DNA from 3 places in the Streptomyces sp. NPDC088810 genome. Region 2 is predicted to be linked to each of the others. Evidence: predicted binding sites of a transcription regulator. Region 2 holds the regulator's gene; each other region holds the start of a gene.
The links. The regulator HrcA, encoded in region 2, represses chaperone genes, less so after heat shock. The targets are predictions, from matches to a motif close to TTNGCACTCNGNNNNNCNGAGTGCNAA.
Positions count from the first base shown of each region.

Region 1: the regulator HrcA is predicted to act here: its motif matches at 1,887-1,913, upstream of groES (co-chaperone GroES).
Region 3: the regulator HrcA is predicted to act here: its motif matches at 2,486-2,512, upstream of groL (chaperonin GroEL).

Region 1 is NZ_JBIVJQ010000004.1:411,979-416,572, forward strand. It holds gene groL (chaperonin GroEL) at 1-1,311, opposite strand, end outside; gene groES (co-chaperone GroES) at 1,430-1,738, opposite strand; gene ACIP4Y_RS16440 (polysaccharide deacetylase family protein) at 1,984-2,796, opposite strand; gene ACIP4Y_RS16445 (polysaccharide deacetylase family protein) at 2,793-3,713, opposite strand; gene ACIP4Y_RS16450 (methyltransferase domain-containing protein) at 3,804-4,594, shown strand, end outside.
Region 2 is NZ_JBIVJQ010000001.1:549,435-554,028, reverse strand. It holds gene dnaJ (molecular chaperone DnaJ) at 1-984, opposite strand, end outside; gene hrcA (heat-inducible transcriptional repressor HrcA) at 985-2,001, opposite strand; gene ACIP4Y_RS02465 (MBL fold metallo-hydrolase) at 2,164-2,886, shown strand; gene ACIP4Y_RS02460 (DUF3097 domain-containing protein) at 2,945-3,760, shown strand.
Region 3 is NZ_JBIVJQ010000005.1:429,236-433,829, reverse strand. It holds SAM riboswitch class I at 3-144, shown strand; gene thrC (threonine synthase) at 162-1,448, shown strand; gene ACIP4Y_RS19750 (ubiquitin-like small modifier protein 1) at 1,445-1,720, shown strand; gene ACIP4Y_RS19745 (cold-shock protein) at 2,173-2,376, shown strand; gene groL (chaperonin GroEL) at 2,675-4,297, shown strand; gene ACIP4Y_RS19735 (NADH:flavin oxidoreductase) at 4,532-4,594, shown strand, end outside.

The DNA.
Region 1 (4,594 bases), on a different contig from region 2:
GGCCTCGTCGCCGGTCTTGTCGAGGTTGCCCTCGAGGACCTTGGAGGAGTGGACCAGGGCGGAGCCACCACCGGAGACGATGCCCTCCTCGACCGCGGCGCGGGTCGCGGAGATGGCGTCCTCCAGACGGTGCTTCTTCTCCTTCAGCTCCACCTCGGTGGCGGCGCCGACCTTGATCACGCACACGCCGCCGGCCAGCTTCGCGAGGCGCTCCTGGAGCTTCTCGCGGTCCCAGTCGGAGTCGGTGTTCTCGATCTCGGCCTTGATCTGGGCGACGCGGCCCTGCACGTCCTCGGACTTGCCGGCGCCGTCGACGATCGTGGTGTCGTCCTTGGTGACGGTGACGCGGCGGGCGGAGCCGAGCACGTCGATGCCGACCTGGTCGAGCTTGAGGCCGACCTCCTCGGAGATGACGGTGGCGCCGGTGAGGACGGCCATGTCCTGCAGCATCGCCTTGCGGCGGTCGCCGAAGCCGGGGGCCTTCACCGCGACGGCGTTGAAGGTGCCGCGGATCTTGTTGACGACCAGGGTCGACAGGGCCTCGCCCTCGAGGTCCTCGGCGATGATCAGCAGCGGCTTGGAGGAGCCGGCCTGGATGACCTTCTCCAGCAGCGGCAGCAGCTCCGTGATGGCGGAGATCTTGCCCTGGTGGATGAGGATGTACGGGTCCTCCAGGACGGCCTCCATGCGCTCCTGGTCCGTCACGAAGTACGGCGACAGGTAGCCCTTGTCGAAGGCCATGCCCTCGGTGAAGTCCAGCTCCAGACCGAAGGTGTTGGACTCCTCGACGGTGATGACACCGTCCTTGCCGACCTTGTCCATCGCCTCGGCGATCAGCTCGCCGACCTGCTGGTCCTGGGCGGACAGCGCGGCGACGGCGGCGATGTCGGACTTCTCGTCGATCGGGCGGGCCGAGGCCAGCAGGTCGTCGGAGATGGCCTTGACCGCGGCGTCGATGCCCTTCTTCAGGGCGGCCGGGGAGGCACCGGCGGCGACGTTCTTCAGACCCTCGCGGACCAGCGCCTGGGCGAGGACGGTGGCGGTGGTGGTGCCGTCACCAGCGATGTCGTTGGTCTTGGTCGCCACCTCCTTCACCAGCTGCGCGCCGAGGTTCTCGTACGGGTCCTCGATCTCCACCTCACGGGCGATCGTGACACCGTCGTTGGTGATGGTGGGGGCGCCGAACTTCTTGTCGATGACGACGTTGCGGCCCTTGGGGCCGATCGTCACCTTGACGGTGTCGGCAAGCTTGTTGACGCCGCGCTCAAGGGCGCGACGGGCGTCCTCGTCGAACTTCAGGATCTTCGCCATGGCAGCGGGAGCCCTCTCGGAAATCTGTGGGTGAAAAACGCCGCGCCCCGGGCGCCCGGCTTCTTATCGATCGCGGGGGCCAGGGGCGCAGCTTCAAGCAGAGAGTCGCTTGAGGTGATTACTTCTCGATGATCGCGAGGACGTCGCGAGCCGAGAGGACGAGGTACTCGTCGCCGTTGTACTTCACCTCGGTGCCGCCGTACTTGCTGTAGAGGACGACGTCGCCGACCTTGACGTCGAGCGGCAGACGCTCGCCGTTCTCGAACCGGCCCGGGCCCACGGCGAGGACGGCGCCCTCCTGGGGCTTCTCCTTCGCGGTGTCCGGGATGACCAGGCCAGAGGCCGTGGTCTGCTCGGCGTCCAGCGGCTGGACCACGATGCGGTCCTCGAGCGGCTTGATGGCAACCTTGGAGCTGGCGGTCGTCACGATCCGACCTCCCCCTTCGGAGATCTCACGGGGTTAACTGTCTGAGGTGGCGACCAGGTCGATCCGTCGTCGCGGGTGCCGGACCTGCCCGTCGCGTTTATCTGGCACTCTCCAGGGGGGAGTGCCAGACCTGAGACTATGACCGGGATTAGCACTCGGTCAAGCGGAGTGCCAATTGCGGTGCGGCGCGTCGGCCGCGAACGGGCGCGCGAGTGCTCCGGGCGCCCCCCGTGCCGGACCGGCCTTCAGAGGTAGTCCTCCAGGCGCCCCACCGTGAGGCCCCTCTCCTGGGCCTCCCTCAGCACCCGGACCGTGCGTTCCCGCAGGGAGGGACCCGTGGACTCGTCCGGGCCGACCAGGACGATGTCGCCGGGGCGCAGGTGGTGGGGGCCGTGGGTGTAGGTGAGGCCGGCGGGTGTGAGGGCGGCGCGCCACAGGACGAGGGCGGAGATGCCGCAGCCGGCCGCCGCGCGCCGGGTGGTGCGGTCGTAGGAGCCGTAGGGCGGGCGGAAGAGGCGCGGGGTGACGCCGAGGCGGGTGCGGAGGCGGTTCTGCTGGCCGCAGATCTCGGCGCGCTGGCCGGCGTACGGCAGTCCGGCCGGCGCCCGGTGGTCGACGGTGTGGTTCTGGATGCCGGCGCCGAGCGCGTGCAGGCGGGCGAAGTGGCCGTAGCCGGGGGCGGCGACGCTGTCGGTGAGGAACAGGGTGACCGGGAGCCGCAGGTCGCGGACCATGTCGACGAAGCGGGGGTCGCGTTCGGCGCCGTCGTCGTAGGTGAGGAAGACGACCGGGTCGCGGGTGCGGACGTGGTCGACCACCGGGGACAGGGCGGCGGCCCCCGGGTGCTCGGCGAGCGGGCGGGCCGGGTGCACCGGGGCGCGGGCGAGCGGCCGGGTCAGGCCCCAGTACCGGTAGCCGGGACCGGGCGCGGTGGCGTGCGGGTGCACCCCTTCGGCGGCCTTCTTGCCCAGGCGTTCGATGGGGTCGACGGACTGGGCGCAGCCCGCGAGGAGCAGGGCCGGGGCGAGGACCGCGGCCGGGCCCCGCAGGCGCCTCACAGGTAGTCCTCCAGGCGGGCCACGGCGTAGCCCTCGCGCGTGACCTTGTTCAGGAAGCGGCGCATGTCGTCCACCATCGTGCCGTCCCAGTCGTCCCGGCCGCGGAAGTGGGTGAGGACGATGTCGCCGGGGTGCAGGCTGCGGTCCCAGTCGCGGTACTCCCAGTGGTCGACGAAGACCTCCTCGTCCCAGATGGGCGCGTACTTGATCCCGCAGGACTTGGCGGCGCGCAGGGTGTCGCCGTTGTAGTTGCCGTACGGCGGCCGGAACACGGTGGGCGCCTTGCCGAACTGCCTCTTCATGACGGCCTGCATGCCGCAGATCTCGTCCTTCTGCTCCTCGTAGGTCAGGCCGGGCAGGTAGGGGTGGGTGAGGGTGTGGTTGTTGAGGGTCACGCCCTGGGCCTGCATCCGGCGGAAGTAGCCGTAGTCGTCCTTGACGAGGTAGTTGCTGAGGAAGGCCGAGTACGGCACCTTCAGCTCGCTCATCATGCGCAGGAAGGCCGGGTCCTTCTCGGCGCCGTCGTCGATGGTGAGGAAGACGACCCGCTGCTTGGTGGGGATCGTGGTGAAGACCGGCGGGAGGTCGTCCTCCTCCTGGCCGTCCACCTCGAAGCCGTCCCGTGGGGTGATCTCCGGCTTCTTCGCCGGCGGTGCGGGGGGCGTGAGCGGGGCGTGGTCCAGGCCCCAGCGCCGGGCGGCGGCGGCCAGCCGGGCGTGTTCGGCGGCCGCCCGGGCCCGGGGGTCCACGGCGCGGGCGGGCCCGCCGTGGCCGGTGGCGGGTTCGGGGCCGCCGGCGCAGCCGGAGAGGAGGGCGGCGGCGGCCAGGGTGAGGGCCGCGGAGCCCACGGCCGTCTTCCGGGAGGTGCTCACGGCGAGCCGCGCCCGCTTTTTGTCATTTTGTACTACTGCTCGCATGGTGCCGGATCCTCCCAGGCCCCGGCCCGCGATCCCGGTCGACACCGCCGCGTCGGGCGCACCATCCACCGACTGGCCCACAATGACCCGGTGAACGACCTCGCTCTGCTCCTCAGCCCCGAAGGCCGCGCCCTCCTCGACGAGGTGCGGGACACCGAGCCCGCGCAGGAACTGGCCGTGGCCACCCGGCTGCGCCGCGACCACCCGGCCGAGCTGGTCTCGGCCGCGCTCGGCCAGGCCCGGCTGCGGCAGCGGGCGGTGGCGAAGTTCGGGGCCGAGGACGCCGGGCGGATGTTCTTCACGCCGAACGGGGTCGAGCAGTCGACTCGGGCGAGCGTGGCGGCGTACCGGGCCGGCCGGCTGCGGGAGCTGGGCGTGACCTCCGTCGCCGACCTGTGCTGCGGGATCGGCGGGGACGCGATCGCGCTAGCGCGGGCCGGGATCCGGGTGCTGGCCGTGGACCGGGACCCGGTCACGGCGGCGGTCGCCCGGGCGAACGCCGAGGCGCTGGGGCTGGCCGGGCTGATCGAGGTACGGGAAGCCGACGTCACGGAGGTGGACACCGCCGGGTACGACGCGGTGTTCGTGGACCCGGCGCGCCGGGGCGGGCGCGGCCGGGTGTTCGACCCGGAGGCGTACTCACCGCCGCTGTCCTGGGCGGTCGGGGCGGCGCTCGCGGCACCCCGGGCCGCGCTGAAGATCGCGCCGGGCATTCCGCACGAGGTGGTCCCGGCGGCGGCCGAGGCCGAGTGGATCTCCGACGGCGGGGACGTGAAGGAGGCGGTGCTGTGGTTCGGGACCGGCGCGCCGGGCGCCGTGCGGGCCACGCTGCTGCCCGGCCCGCGCAGCCTGCTCGGCCGCGGGCTGCCCGATCCCGCGGT
Region 2 (4,594 bases):
GACGTGCACGATCAGGTCGCCCCGGCCGCCGCCGCGCAGATGCGTGACACCCCGGTTGTGCAGCGGGATCGACTGGCCGGACTGGGTGCCGGGCCGGATGTCGACCTCCTCCATGCCGTCCAGCGTCTCCAGCGGCACCTTCGTACCGAGGGCCGCCGCCGTCATCGGGATCGTGACCGTGCAGTGCAGGTCGTCGCCGCGCCGCTGGAACATCGGGTGCGGCAGCTCGTGGATCTCGACGTACAGGTCGCCGGCCGGACCGCCGCCGGGGCCGACCTCGCCCTCGCCGGCCAGCTGGATCCGCGTGCCGTTGTCCACACCGGCCGGGATCTTCACGGTGAGCGTGCGGCGGGAGCGGACCCGGCCGTCGCCGGCGCACTCCGGGCACGGGGTCGGCACGACCGTGCCGAAGCCCTGGCACTGCGGGCAGGGACGCGAGGTCATGACCTGGCCCAGGAAGGACCGGGTGACCTGGGAGACCTCACCGCGGCCGCGGCACATGTCACACGTCTGCGCGGACGTGCCCGGAGCCGCGCCCTCACCGTTGCAGGTGTTGCAGACGACCGCGGTGTCGACCTGGATGTCCTTGGTCGTCCCGAAGGCCGCCTCGTCCAGCTCGACCTCGATCCGGATCATCGCGTCCTGGCCGCGCCGGGTGCGCGAGCGCGGCCCGCGCTGCGACGCCGTACCGAAGAACGCGTCCATGATGTCGGAGAAGTTGCCGAAGCCGCCGGCGCCGAAGCCGCCCGCGCCCGCGCCGCCCGACTGGGAGAGCGGGTCGCCGCCGAGGTCGTAGACCTGCTTCTTCTGCGGGTCCGACAGCACCTCGTAAGCGGCGTTGATCTCCTTGAACCGCTCCTGGGTCTTCGGATCCGGGTTGACGTCCGGGTGCAGCTCGCGCGCGAGCCGGCGGAACGCCTTCTTGATCTCATCCTGCGACGCGTCGCGGCGCACGCCGAGAACGGCGTAGTAGTCCGTGGCCACTTACGACTCCGCCAGGATCTGTCCGACGTACCGTGCCACTGCGCGTACCGCTCCCATCGTTCCCGGGTAGTCCATGCGGGTCGGTCCGACCACGCCGAGCTTGGCAACCGCCTCGCCGCCCGAACCGTAGCCGACCGACACGACGGAGGTGGAGTTGAGCCCCTCGTGGGCGTTCTCGTGGCCGATGCGCACGGTCACGCCCGGGTCCTTCGCCTCGCCGAGGAGCTTGAGGAGCACGACCTGCTCCTCCAGGGCCTCCAGGACGGGCCGGATCGTGAGGGGGAAGTCATGTCCGAAGCGGGTGAGATTGGCGGTACCGCCGATCATCAGCCGCTCCTCGTTCTCCTCCACCAGTGTCTCCAGCAGAGTGGAGAGCACCGTGGAGACCGTACCGCGGTCCTCCGGCTCGAAGGCCTCCGGCAGGTCCTCGACCAGCTTCGGCACATCGGTGAACCGTCGGCCCGCGACCCGGCTGTTGAGCCGCGCCCTGAGGTCCGCGAGCGAGGCCTCGCCGAACGGCGCCGGGCAGTCGACCATGCGCTGCTCGACCCGTCCGGTGTCCGTGATCAGCACGAGCATCACGCGCGCGGGAGCCAGCGAGAGCAGCTCCACGTGCCGGACGGTGGACCGGGTCAGCGACGGGTACTGCACCACGGCGACCTGCCGGGTCAGCTGCGCGAGCAGCCGCACCGTCCGCGCCACGACGTCGTCGAGGTCGACGGCGCCCTCCAGGAAGTTCTGGATGGCCCGTCGCTCGGGCGGGGTCATCGGCTTCACGCCCGCGAGCTTGTCCACGAACAGCCGGTAGCCCTTGTCGGTGGGGATCCGCCCCGCGCTGGTGTGCGGCTGGGCGATGTACCCCTCGTCCTCCAGGGCCGCCATGTCGTTGCGGACGGTCGCCGGGGACACCCCGAGGTTGTGCCGCTCGGTCAGGGCCTTCGACCCGACCGGCTCCTCGGTGCCGACATAGTCCTGGACGATGGCGCGCAGTACCTGAAGCCTGCGTTCACTCAGCATTCGCGCGCACCTCCAGCATGTCGTCCCCTCGTCCCTTCGGGTCGTCGGCCTGGCACTCTTCGTATGCGAGTGCCAACGTTCCCCGGCCCAGTGTACGGCTGTCGGCTACACACTGGGCAAGGTCGGACCCCGGTACGGGGTCGTACCGCTAGCGTCGCCGGTATGAGCGTGACTTGGGAAGAGCTGGGCTGGGAACGGCTGACCACCGGGGTGGGACGGTGCCGGCTGCCCGGCTGGGACTGCACGGCGGGGCTGGTCCTCGGAGAGGGGACGGCGCTCCTCGTGGACGCCGGGTCGAGCCTGGCGGAGGGGGCCCGGCTGCGCGCGCGGGCCGAGGAACTGGCGGGCGGCCGTGTGACCCATCTCGCTCTCACCCATCCCCACTTCGACCACGTGTTCGGCGCGTCCGTGTTCGCCGGGGCGGAGGTGTTCGCGGCGGTGGGCCTGGACGCGGCGCTGGCGTACGAGCGCGAGGAGCTGCGCCTGGACGCGATCAGGAACGGGCTGCCGGTGGCGGACGCCGACGAGGCGGCGGACGCGCTCTTCCCGCCCGGCCACCTGGTCTCCGGCGAGTGGACCCTCGACCTCGGCGGCGGTCGGCAGGCACTGCTGGCCAACGTGGGCCCCGGCCACACGGCGTACGACCTGGCGGTCCTGGTGCCGGGGGATCCGGAGGTGGTCTTCTGCGGCGACCTGGTGGAGGAGTCCGGCGAGCCGCAGGCGGGCCCGGACGCGATCCCGGCCCGCTGGCCGGACGCCCTCGACCGGCTGCTGGCGCTGGGCGGCGATGACGCGTTGTACGTGCCCGGCCACGGAGCGGTGGTGGACGCGGGGTTCGTCCGCCGCCAACGGGACGCCCTGGCAACGCGGTTCGGCGTGATCTGAGGGGCCCTTCCCGGCGTGTCGTACCCCTCGGTACGCGGCTTCTCCTATCGTCATCCGAATGCGCCAGTACTCCGCCGACCTGACCCCTCCCTGGAAGAAGCCGCAGCCGGTACCGGAGGTTCCGGCCGAGCCGGGCCTGGTGGTGGAGGAGCCCGGCACCGGGTTCTGCGGGGCGGTGATCCGCTGCGAGGCCGGCACGGTGACCCTGGAGGACCGCTTCGGCAAGCACCGGGTGTTCCCGCTGGAGCCGCGCGGCTTCCTGCTGGAGGGGCGGGTGGTGACGCTGGTCCGGCCGTCCTCGTCGGCTCCGGTACGTCCCACCCGTACGGCCTCCGGTTCGGTCGCCGTCCCCCGGGCACGCGCACGGGTGGCCCGCGCCGGCCGCATCTACGTGGAGGGCCGGCACGACGCCGAGCTGGTCGAGAAGGTGTGGGGCGACGACCTTCGCATCGAGGGCGTGGTCGTGGAGTACCTGGAGGGCGTGGACGACCTGCCGTCCATCGTGGAGTCCTTCGCCCCGGGCCCCGACGCCCGCCTGGGCGTCCTGGTGGACCACCTGCTGCCCGGCACGAAGGAGTGGCGCATCGCGGAGTCGGTGACCAGCGAACACGCACTGCTGGTCGGCCACCCGTTCATCGACATCTGGCAGGCGGTGAAACCGGCCTCGCTGGGCATCCCGGCATGGCCGACGGTACCGAAGGGGCAGGACTGGAAGACGGGGGTGTGCCGGGCCCTGGGCTGGCCGTCGGACAACACCGGAGCGGTGTGGCAGGCGATCCTGAAGCGGGTGGGCTCCTACAGGGACCTGGAGCCGGAGCTGCTGGGACGCGTGGAGGAGCTGATCGACTTCGTCACGGGCAGCGGCGGGGCCTGACCTTCTCGTAGGCGGCGCATTCGGTGGTGTCCGGTTCGATGCGGAGGGGCTCCAGCGGCGTCAGGTCGCCGGACTCGGTTGGCCGCCGGCACCGGTGATCCGGCACCTCGCTCCGGCACCACCCTCGCCCGCCCAGGGTCCCGCGCGGCCGGCCGTTTGATGTGGCTGTGCTCCGCCGAACCCGACCTTGTGGCGGAGCTGTCAGCAAAAGAGGGCTCGCGGGGCAGGAGGTGCCGGGGCGCTCCGCCACCACCGTCTACGCGAATACGCGAAGGCCCCTGGCGTCCGCCGGCCCGCCGCCGTGCTGCGCGCCCGGCACGCCCCGCACCCACGTCACCTCGTCGAGTCCCTCCCGCCGGACGAGAGCGTGGGCTGGGCCGGCGTCCCCGAGGACGTACGGCTGCGGCATGCGGCACTGCTGCCCGGGCCGGGACCCGGCGGCCCGCCCGGCAGCGCGCGGCTCACCCGGGAGCGGGCCCGGCACGGTCTCGGCGGCCGGCTCCACTACGCGCCGTCCACCCAGCCGGACGGGCTGCTCACGGCGGGCCTCCTCGACGGCGCGGACCTGGTCGGTGTGGTGCTGACCGGCCTCGGCCTCGAGTGGAATGGGCCCTCGACCGTGGAGGCGCTGCTCACCGGCGGAACATGGACCGATCACGCCGGACTGCCAGGCGTTCACCGTCCGGGGACGACAGCCGGCCGACTCGCCTCCCCTAGGGCGGGCACCCACGGCGCCGACGCGCCGGCGAAGAGATCCACCTGCTCGCCTCCGTCCCCGACCCGGCCCGGGGACCGCGGCCGAGGACGGTGGCGCGTTTGTAGTGGCACCAGGGG
Region 3 (4,594 bases), on a different contig from region 2:
ACCGCTCATCCAGAGGGGCAGAGGGACACGGCCCGATGAAGCCCCGGCAACCCTCCAGTCGGCTCTCGTCTCGTAGCGAGGCTCCCGGCTAGGGAAGGTGCCAAATCCGTCTCACGGCGAGATGCGTCGTGAGGAAGATGAGGAGAAAGGGCCTCGCCTCCATGGCTGTGCAGACAGTTGCCACCTCCAGCGAAACCACCGTCGACCTCGGCCCCGCCGCCGCCCTGAGCTGTCGCGAGTGCGGTCACCGCGTCCCGCTCGGTCCGGTCTTCGCCTGTGAGGAGTGCTTCGGCCCGCTCGAGATCGCCTACGACTTCTCCGCCTACGACACCGAGGACCTGCGTCGGCGGATCGAGGCCGGCCCCGCGAACATCTGGCGGTACGCGCCGCTGCTGCCCGTCCCGGCGGACGTCACCGGCAAGCCCAACCTCAACCCCGGCTGGACCAAGCTCGTCCAGGCCGACAACCTGGCGCGCGAGCTGGGCGTCGACGCCGGCAAGCTCTTCGTGAAGGACGACTCCGGGAACCCGACCCACTCCTTCAAGGACCGGGTCGTCGCCCAGGCCCTGGAGGCCGCCCGCGCCTTCGGCTTCACCACGCTCTCCTGCTCCTCCACCGGCAACCTGGCCGGCGCCGTCGGCGCCGCCGCCGCCCGGGCCGGCTTCCGCTCCTGCGTGTTCATCCCGCACGACCTGGAGCAGGGCAAGGTCGTCATGGCCGCGGTCTACGGCGGAGAGCTCGTCGGTATCGAGGGCAACTACGACGACGTGAACCGCTTCTGCTCGGAGCTGATCGGCGACCCGGCCGGCGAGGGCTGGGGCTTCGTCAACGTGAACCTGCGGCCGTACTACGCGGAGGGCTCCAAGACCCTGGCGTACGAGATCTGCGAGCAGCTCGGCTGGCGGCTGCCCGACCAGATCGTGGTTCCGATCGCCTCCGGCTCCCAGCTCACGAAGATCGACAAGGGCCTCCAGGAGCTGATCAAGTTGGGGCTGGTCGAGGACAAGCCGTACAAGATCTTCGGTGCACAGGCCGAGGGCTGCTCGCCGGTGTCCACCGCCTTCAAGGCCGGCCACGACGTGGTCCGCCCGCAGAAGCCGAACACCATCGCCAAGTCCCTGGCCATCGGCAACCCGGCGGACGGGCCGTACGTCCTGGACATCGCGCGCCGCACCGGCGGTGCCGTGGAGGACGTGACGGACGCGGAGGTCGTGGACTCGATCAAGCTGCTCGCCCGCACGGAGGGCATCTTCGCGGAGACCGCCGGCGGGGTGACCGTGGGTGTGACGCGGAAGCTGATCGAGAGCGGTCGGCTGGACCCGGCCCTCACGACCGTCGTGCTCAACACCGGTGACGGCCTCAAGACCCTGGACGCGGTGGCCGGGACCGGCCTCACCGCCACCATCCGCCCGACCCTGGACTCCTTCCGAGAGGCTGGCCTCGCATGAGCGTGACCGTTCGCATCCCCACCATCCTGCGCACCTACACCGGTGGGCAGGCCGAGGTCGCCGCCGAGGGCGCGACGCTCGGCGAGGTCATCGCCGATCTGGAGAAGAACCACACCGGGATCGCCGCCCGGGTCCTGGACGACCAGGGCAAGCTGCGCCGGTTCGTCAACGTGTACGTCAACGACGACGACGTCCGCTTCGAGCAGGGCCTGGACACGGCGACCCCCGACGGCGCCGGTGTCTCCATCATCCCGGCCGTGGCAGGCGGCTGACCGGCCCTTCGACAGGCCCGCACATTACCTTCGGTAACGGCGGTTACCGATTGTTCATCGGATTGCCCCCTCCGTAAGAGAAGCGGAGGGGGCAATTCTGTGTGATTGAGCGCGGTAGAGTTGGGGAACACGGCCCCGGTCTTCGGGTCGAAGGCCCTGGAATCATGCCGGGCGACCCGACAAGAAGTAGCCAAAGTGTGTGGGTTGTCTGTGGCTTTTGCGGCTTTTATGGGGCCCGACTTGCCCTGAATCCGGGCGAATTCTCACTATATTCCGGACCGTCCGCGTCCAGAATTCTCGTCCGATTGACCTGTTGCAGACGGCAGTTGGACAGATACATTCAGCCGCGGTCGACGCGTTCCGGCGCACGCCCCCGGCCAATGGGGGGCGAGGTCTGACCCGGGTCCGCGAAGTGTGGATCTGTGCAAGGGCCAGTAATAGGGGAGTTAGGCATGGCTCAGGGCACCGTCAAGTGGTTCAACGCGGAGAAGGGGTACGGCTTCATCGCGGTCGACGGTGGTGCGGACGTCTTCGTCCACTACAGCGCGATTCAGATGGACGGCTACCGCACCCTGGAAGAGGGCCAGCGGGTCGAGTTCGAGATCTCGCAGGGCCAGAAGGGCCCGCAGGCCGACATGGTTCGCGTCACCGCCTGAACGTTTCTTGTCCGAAGGGCCCGCACCTCCCAGGGGGTGCGGGCCCTTCGCCGTGCCCTGGTTCCGCTGTTCGCGTGCGGCTGACGGGGGCGCCGTACCGGTGCAGGCGCTTGCACTCGACCATGCCGAGTGCTAATCATTGCGTTAGCACTCTGAAGGTGAGAGTGACAGTGAAGGACCGGGTCGGTGAGGCCCGCAGGCTGGGTGGGGCAAGGAACCACGAGGCCGGCGAGCCGTCCGTCGCGGGCGCGGGCGCGGTCCGAAGGAATCACCCCCAGTCCTGGAGGGACCACTTCACATGGCCAAGATCATCGCGTTCGACGAGGAGGCGCGGCGCGGCCTCGAGCGCGGCATGAACCAGCTCGCGGACGCCGTGAAGGTGACGCTCGGCCCCAAGGGCCGCAACGTCGTCCTCGAGAAGAAGTGGGGCGCCCCCACGATCACCAACGATGGTGTCTCCATCGCCAAGGAGATCGAGCTCGAGGACCCGTACGAGAAGATCGGCGCCGAGCTGGTCAAGGAAGTCGCCAAGAAGACGGACGACGTCGCCGGTGACGGTACGACCACCGCGACCGTGCTCGCCCAGGCCCTGGTCAAGGAAGGCCTGCGCAACGTCGCCGCCGGTGCCAACCCGATGGCTCTGAAGCGCGGTATCGAGAAGGCCGTCGAGGCCGTCTCCGCCGCCCTGCTGGAGCAGGCGAAGGACGTCGAGACCAAGGAGCAGATCGCCTCCACCGCGTCCATCTCCGCCGCCGACACCCAGATCGGCGAGCTCATCGCCGAGGCCATGGACAAGGTCGGCAAGGAAGGCGTCATCACCGTCGAGGAGAGCAACACCTTCGGCCTGGAGCTCGAGCTCACCGAGGGCATGCGCTTCGACAAGGGCTACATCTCCGCCTACTTCGCGACCGACATGGAGCGCATGGAGGCGGTGCTCGAGGACCCGTACATCCTCATCGCCAACTCCAAGATCTCCTCGGTCAAGGACCTGCTCCCGCTGCTGGAGAAGGTCATGCAGTCGGGCAAGCCGCTGCTGATCATCGCCGAGGACGTCGAGGGCGAGGCCCTGTCGACCCTGGTCGTCAACAAGATCCGCGGCACCTTCAAGTCCGTCGCCGTCAAGGCCCCGGGCTTCGGCGACCGCCGCAAGGCCATGCTCGGCGACATCGCCATCCTCACCGGCGGCGAGGTCATCTCCGAGGAGGTCGGCCTCAAGCTGGAGAACGCGACCCTGGACCTCCTGGGCCGCGCCCGCAAGGTCGTCATCACCAAGGACGAGACCACCATCGTCGACGGTGCCGGTTCCTCCGACCAGGTCAACGGCCGGGTGAACCAGATCCGCGCCGAGATCGAGAACAGCGACTCCGACTACGACCGCGAGAAGCTCCAGGAGCGCCTGGCGAAGCTCGCGGGCGGCGTGGCCGTCATCAAGGCCGGTGCCGCCACCGAGGTCGAGCTCAAGGAGCGCAAGCACCGCATCGAGGACGCCGTCCGCAACGCGAAGGCCGCCGTCGAGGAGGGCATCGTCGCCGGTGGTGGCGTGGCCCTGCTGCAGGCCTCCCAGGTCTTCGAGAAGCTGGAGCTCGAGGGTGACGAGGCGACCGGCGCCAACGCCGTGCGCATCGCGCTCGAGGCCCCGCTGAAGCAGATCGCCGTCAACGCCGGCCTCGAGGGCGGTGTCGTGGTGGAGAAGGTGCGCAACCTGACCCCGGGCCACGGCCTGAACGCCGCGACCGGCGAGTACGTCGACCTGGTCGCCGAGGGCATCATCGACCCGGCGAAGGTGACCCGCTCTGCCCTGCAGAACGCCGCCTCCATCGCCGCGCTGTTCCTCACCACCGAGGCCGTCATCGCCGACAAGCCGGAGAAGGCCGCCGCGCCGGCCGGCGGCGGCATGCCGGGCGGTGACATGGACTTCTGATCGGCCTGAGGGTTGATCGACTGTCCTTGATCCGAGGGCGGTGCCCCCAGCTTCGGCTGGGGGCACCGCCCTCGGTCGTTCGCGGGGGCGGGGAGGGTGTCCGGTATCACGCGGGGAGTCGGGGGCCGGAGCGGAACACGGGCCGGCGGGCGGTGTTTACTTAAGGTGCTGCAACGATGCGTATGCACATACCAGCTGGTAACCCAGGCCCCCGCCTCACGAGGAGTCCCCCACGTGACCGACACGACCACCCCCGCCTCCCGCGCCGCCCGCGTCCTGTCCCGGCCGATCACGCTG